2 regions of the Dyella jiangningensis genome follow, and region 1 is predicted to be linked to the other one. Evidence: predicted binding sites of a transcription regulator. Region 1 holds the regulator's gene; the other holds the start of a gene.
What was found. The regulator sigma-54, encoded in region 1, starts transcription at its own class of promoters, with help from an activator protein. The targets are predictions, from matches to a motif close to TGGCACGNGCNTTGC.
Positions count from the first base shown of each region.

Region 2: glnA (type I glutamate--ammonia ligase) is a predicted target of sigma-54. The motif match lies at 1,696-1,710, and genes of this name have one in related genera.

Region 1 is NZ_NFZS01000001.1:1,065,016-1,068,429, forward strand. Features, by position in the region: gene hprK (HPr(Ser) kinase/phosphatase) at 1-340, opposite strand, end outside; gene hpf (ribosome hibernation-promoting factor, HPF/YfiA family) at 484-807, opposite strand; gene CA260_RS04585 (RNA polymerase factor sigma-54) at 1,099-2,559, opposite strand; gene lptB (LPS export ABC transporter ATP-binding protein) at 2,685-3,404, opposite strand; gene lptA (lipopolysaccharide transport periplasmic protein LptA) at 3,408-3,414, opposite strand, start outside.
Region 2 is NZ_NFZS01000001.1:69,839-73,252, forward strand. Features, by position in the region: gene CA260_RS00320 (winged helix-turn-helix domain-containing protein) at 1-569, opposite strand, end outside; gene CA260_RS00325 (undecaprenyl-diphosphate phosphatase) at 619-1,413, opposite strand; gene glnA (type I glutamate--ammonia ligase) at 1,755-3,170, shown strand.

The DNA.
Region 1 (3,414 bases):
ACAGCGGCGTGTTGGTTTCCTCCGCGACTTCGCGCAGGTCGGTGGGGATCGCCTGGTCCTTGGTGACGATGATCGCCACCGGCTGGTAGGCCGCGATCTTGTTGATGGCCTCCCAGCGCTGGCGCGAATCCAGCCCGTCGAGGAAGTTGAGTTCCTCGGTGCCGATGATCTGGATCTTGTTGGGATAAATGACGTTGAGATACCCGATCAGCGACGGGCGCCGGGTCGTGGTGGCCGCCTGTTCGAGCACGCGCGATTCGCCGCGCATGCCGGAAACCCAGCGCAGCGCCATGCGCTCGTGGACACCATCGTAGAGTTGTCGGGCGGTCAGCCGATCCAAGCCAATTCCTTTGGGCCGCCATGGCGAGCCTTCATGGCTACGGGCGGCTACATGGGCATTGTGCCAGTTCGCACAGGCAGCTGCCTTGGATCGGGGACATGGAAGCGGCAAGGCCCGCCCGGATGCGGGCGGGCCAGGGAGCGTCAGCCGTAAAGGCGCTCTTCACGCGAGGCGCGTTGGTGCTTGTCGCAGACCTTCTCGCGGTGTTTACGCAGCTGGGTCACCAGCTTGTCGAACAGGACATCGATGGAGACGTACATGTCATTCTCGTTGGCCTCGGCGTGCAGGGTGGAACCGCTGACGGTCATCGTGCCTTCGGCACGCTGCTGCAGCTTGTTCACGGAAAGGACGATGCTGAGGCTGAGAATTCGTTCGTCGAGGCGGGTGAGGCGGTCGAGCCGGCTGTTCACGTGATCCCGCAGTGCCGGGGTGACTTCAATCTGCTGACCGCTGAGCTGAACTTGCATGTTGCGCCTCCTTTGGTACATGTCGCCGAAGCGACTGGAATCGATGCGCCGGGCGCTTGCCGCGTGACCGACACACCTTCAAGAACCTGGGGATGTTCGATGCGTTTTTTCCGGCCTCCTCACCAAGTCGGGATGGTCACTATGCGCCTTTGCCGTCATGTCCGCGTTAGAAAGACCTTCAGGGTGCGGACGTGACAGGTTTCCACTCGCACCGAGTCACTGTGAAATATGGAGACGGCTTTTTTGGCCCCAAGTTCCTGGGGCGTCTTGCCACAGATGGGGTTGGCTCGTTCAGCCAGCGCGTTGGCGCTCGCTGGAGCTGGGAATGCGCATGGCTTCGCGATACTTGGCCACGGTGCGTCGGGCAACCTGAATGCCCTTGCGGTGCAATTCCTCCGCGATCGCCTGGTCGGACAGCGGCTTGCGCGGGTCTTCGGCATCGACCAGCTTGCGCAGCATGGCCTGGATGGCGGTGGCCGACGCGCTGCCACCGTCTTCGGTGGACACGCCGCTGGAGAAGAAGTGCTTGAGCTCGAACGTGCCGCGCGGCGTATGGATGTACTTGCGCGTGGTTACACGTGAAATGGTCGACTCGTGCATGCCCACTTCCTCCGCCACTTCGCGCAGCACCAGCGGGTGCATGGCCTCGGGGCCATAGTCGAGGAAGGCGCTCTGGCGCCGCACGATGGCCTCGGCCACCTTGAGCAGGGTTTCCGCACGGGATTCCAGGCTCTTGATCAGCCAGCGCGCCTCCTGCAGTTGGCCACGCATCCAGCTGGCGTCGGTACCTCGCGCCTGGGCAATAAGGCCGCAATAATGCTGGTTGAGACCGAGCCGCGGTTGACAATCGGGATTGAGACTGACGCGCCAGCGGCCACTGTCCTTGCGGGCGTAGACGTCCGGCGCCACGTATTCCACCGGCGTCACGTCCAGCGCGGCGCCGGGTCGCGGATCGAGGCTGCGGATCAGCACGGCGGCCGCGGCGGTGTCGTCTTCGTTCGCCCGCAGCTTGCGCGCGAGGCGCGCGATGTCGTTGCGCGCGAGCAGTTCCAGTTCGCTGTCGACGATGCGCAGGGCCAGGTCGCGATGCGGCGTGTCCGGATCGAACTGTTCCAGTTGCACGCGCAGGCAATCTCGCAGGTCCAGGCTGGCGACGCCGGTGGGATCGAAGCGTTGCAGCAGGCGGCGCACGTGCTCCAACTCGGCCGCGCTGGCCTTGATGTCGGCCGGCAGCGCTGCGATCAGCGATTCCATGCTTTCGGTGAGATAGCCGTCCGGATTGAGCGCATCGATCAGCACTTCCGCGATCGCGTGATCGCGCGGGCTCATGTGCGTGAGGTTGAGTTGCCACAGGAGATGTTCCTGCAGCGTCTCGGGCGCGGCGCTTTGCGGTTCGAACCCGTCTTCGTCGTTGGAGGAGCTGTTGCGCGACGAGGTGCCGCCGCTGGAGAAATCGATGGGATCTTCGCTCCCACCATCGCCGTCGCTCCAATCCGGCGCCTCGGCGTCGTCGACCGTGTCGCTGCTGGTGCTGGTCGAGCTGGCCGGAAGGGGCTCAACCACTTCGTGCTCGTCGCCATCCGCGTTCTCCGGATTGTCGTCGGAAAACTCGAGCAACGGATTGCTTTCGGCGATCTGACGCAACTCCGCTTCCAGCTCCAGCTGAGACAGCTGCAGGAGGCGGATGGCCTGCTGCAGCTGAGGGGTCAGCGTGAGCTGTTGATTGAGGCGAAACTGCAGTCCGGGTTTCATGCCTGGCGGTCGGAATGAACTCAAAGGCATCGTAACGCGTGGTCGGAGGGTCGGCCATAGGTCAAAGGCCGAATCGCGTACTACCTCCGGTTTAGCGTTGTAGCCGAGCTGTTACAGCGCAAGAATCAAAGGCGGAATTCGCGACCCAGATACACTTCCCGGACCTTCTCGTCGGCCAGGATGTGGGCAGGCGTGCCGCGGGACAGCACCTCGCCGTCGTTGAGGATGTAGGCGCGATCGCAGATGCCCAGCGTCTCTCGCACGTTGTGGTCGGTGATCAGCACGCCGATGCCGCGTTCCTTGAGATGCCGCACGATGCGCTGGATCTCGCCCACCGAGATGGGGTCGACGCCGGCGAACGGTTCGTCCAGCAGCATGTAGCGCGGATGCGCGGCCAGCGCGCGCGCAATTTCCACGCGACGACGTTCGCCACCGGACAGGCTGATGCCCTTCTGGTCGGCGATATGCGCGATCTTCAGTTCGTCCAGCAGGCTTTCCAGCTCGTTGGCACGGCGCTTTTCGTCCCAGCCTTCGCGCAGTTCCAGCACGGCCATGATGTTGTCGGCCACGCTGAGGCGGCGGAACACCGACGCCTCCTGCGGCAGGTAGCCGATGCCGAGCTTCGCGCGCTGGTGCATGGGCAGGCCGGTGATGTCCTGCTTGTCGAGCTTGATGACGCCCGCGTCCGCTTCGATCAGGCCCACCACCATGTAGAAGCAGGTGGTCTTGCCGGCGCCGTTGGGGCCAAGCAGACCGACCACTTCGCCCTCCCGGATGGAGAAGGCGAAGTCACGCACCACCTGGCGCGATTTGAAACTTTTCTGCAGACCTTCGGCGGACAGCATCGATCAGTGG
Region 2 (3,414 bases), 1.0 Mb from region 1:
CGGTCCCGCGGCGCGTCGGCCAGCGCCTGCTGGTAGAGCGCCAGCGCGCGTTCGTTGTTGTCGCGCTGGCCGATGCCGGCGTAGTAGCCCGCGCGTTGCACGAGTTCCTGCGTGGCCGAGAGCGGTGTCGCGCGCGAACGGAGCAACCACCAGCCGCCGCACGCGACGACGGCAAGGCCCAGCGATACCGCGGCGGTGATGCTCCAGGGTGCCGGTGTTGCGCGCGCAGGCAACGCGTCGGCTTCGGCTGTCTCTTCGCGCGGCACGTCGCACAGCTGGTAGCCGCGCCCGCGCACCGAGCGGATATAGCGGGGTGAGCGCCCGTCGTCGCCCAGCGCCTGCCGCAGCAGCTTCACGCGCTGGGTGACGGTCTCCTCGCCGACCACGGCGGGCGACCACACGTCATCGATCAGCGTGTCGAAGCTCACCACCTCGACGCCGTGGCGCAGCAGGCAGGCCAGCAACTGGAAGCTCAGACCCTGTACTTCCAGCGCAACGCCATCGCGGCTGACACGCTGGCGCGCAAGATCGATCTCGAGATCCAGCAGGCGGTAGCGCGTGGCGCTCATGAGGCGAGGAAGGCGGCGAAAGGGTCATCGCTATCCTCGCATGGTTCGCTCAGGCGCCGGCAGGCACCAGCAGCAGCAACGCGATACCCAGCACGATGCGGTAGATCGCGAACGGCGTGAAGCGATGCCCGCGGATATAGCCCAGCAACCACTTCACCGCGATGAAGGCCACGACCGCCGACACCAGGAAGCCGACGCCGAACGCCGTCCAATCCTCGTGCACGCCGCCTTCCTTCAACACCTTGAGCAGCTCGTAGCCCGTCGCCGCATACATCGTGGGGATACCCACCAGGAACGCGAACTCCGTGGCGGCAGCGCGGTTGCTGGTGCCGAACAACATGGCCGTGAAGATGGTGGCCGCGGAGCGCGAGGTGCCGGGGAAGATGCCGGCCACCATCTGCGCGATGCCGACGAGGATCGCCACGCGCCAGGTCACGTCGGTGCGGTCCGGCTGGCGTGCTGCCAGGCGTTCGGCGGCGATCATCCACACGCCGCCGATCACCAGCGCCCACGCCACCGGCGTGATTTCCTCGGGCAGCTTGAAGCCGAGCTTCACGGCGATGAAGCCGAGTACCGCGGTGATCAGGAACGCCACGATCAGCTTGGCCAGGTAGCTGCGGTTGGCCGGATCGCGCCACTGCGTGAAGAGCTGCCAGATGCGGTTCCAGTAGATGAAGGTCACCGCGAGGATCGCGCCGGCCTGGATACCCACGTTGAACAGGTCCGATCGCGCGCCCAGGCCGAACTTCTCGGCGATCAGCAGGTGCCCCGTGCTGGAAATGGGCAGGAATTCGGTGATGCCTTCGATGATGCCAAGCAGGACGACGTTGATCAGATCGCTCACGGAGACTCCTGGAAGTGGGCGGCCGGGTTCCATGCCGGCGCAAAGCGGCTTAGCTTAAGGGAACGCCATGGCGATTTCGGGGCGGCAGGGATTCGCGCGATCTTGCGTTTCCGCTGCGTTAGGGCAGGGCATGGAAAGCTGCCGGGCATCAAGCGGGGATCGCGGGGCGGCACTGCTGGTCGCACCAATGTGGTGCGTTCAGGCGCTTCATTATAGTGCAGCCGGCCTCTGCCATGCTTTCGTTTCGAGTGCAACTGTCTGATAGATAAGGCTCCATAAGCTTGGCACGCGCCTTGCTCAATGGCTGTCGTTTCCTCACCTTTAGCCCGCCGAGGTTGTCCATGTCGTCCGCCGTCCAGAAAGTGCTCGATCAGATCCAGGAACACGAGGTCGAGTTCGTCGACTTCCGCTTCGCCGACATGCTCGGCAAGCACCACCACGTGACGTTCCCGGCCCACGCCATCGACGAGGGCACGTTCGAGGACGGCAAGATGTTCGACGGTTCGTCGATTGCCGGCTGGAAGGGCATCAACGAATCGGACATGGTGCTGATGCCCGATCCGGACACGGCCTACATCGATCCGTTCAGCGCGCACACGCAGATGGTCATCCACTGCGACGTGCTGGAGCCTTCGACCATGCAGGCCTACGGCCGCGACCCGCGCTCCATCGCCAAGCGCGGCGAAGCGTTCCTGAAGTCGACCGGCATCGCCGACACCGCCTTCTTCGGTCCGGAGCCGGAATTCTTCATCTTCGACTCGGTGCGCTGGCAGAACGACATGGGCCGCGTGTTCTACGAAATCGGCTCCGAAGAAGCCGCGTGGAGCTCGCGCTACAAGTACGAAGACAACAACACCGGCCACCGTCCGGGCGTGAAGGGCGGCTATTTCCCGGTCAGCCCGGTCGACTCGCTGGGCGACCTGCGCGCCGACATGTGCAAGGTGCTCGAATCGCTGGGCCAGGTGGTGGAAGTACACCACCACGAAGTGGCCAACGCCGGCCAGTGCGAAATCGGCACGCGCTTCAACACGCTGGTGAAGAAGGCCGATGAACTGATGACGATGAAGTACGTCATCAAGAACGTCGCCCACCAGAACGGCAAGACCGTGACCTTCATGCCCAAGCCGATCGTCGGCGACAACGGCAGCGGCATGCACGTGCACCAGTCGTTGTCGAAGGACGGCAACAACCTGTTCGCGGGCGACCTGTACGGCGGCCTGTCGCAGACGGCGCTGTGGTACATCGGCGGCATCTTCAAGCACGCCAAGGCCATCAATGCGTTCGCCAACTCCACCACCAACAGCTACAAGCGCCTGGTGCCGGGCTTCGAAGCGCCGGTGATGCTGGCCTACTCGGCCCGCAACCGTTCGGCCAGCTGCCGCATTCCGTACGTGTCGAGCCCGAAGGGCCGCCGCATCGAAGTGCGCTTCCCCGATCCGATGAACTCGGGCTACCTCGTGTTCACCGCGCTGATGATGGCCGGCCTCGACGGCATCATCAACAAGATCGACCCGGGCGCTCCGGCCGACAAGGATCTCTACGACCTGCCGCCGGAAGAAGAGAAGAAGATCCCGCAGGTGTGCGCCAGCCTCGACGAAGCGCTGGTCGCGCTCGACAAGGACCGTGACTTCCTCAAGGCCGGTGGCGTGTTCACCGACGACTTCATCGACGCGTACATTGCGCTGAAGATGCAGGAAGTGACCCGCTACCGCGCCAGCACGCATCCGCTGGAGTTCCAGATGTATTACGCGATCTGATCGCGCAACCATCGATGCATGCAGGAACGACGGGCGCTTCGGCGCCCGTCGTTTTTTCCGGTTCAAGCGATGGTGCGCCGCCCCCGGCGATGTCTCCGCCAAGCCGGCAAGCGCCGACGCAAGCTCTAGAGTGCCGCGAATAACGGACGCCACCATGCGTGCACATGTTTGAATGCGTCCTTGAAGACCGCTGCGTGAAATGGACGTCCACGCAGGTGAATGGTATTCGTGGTTCTACGCAGCA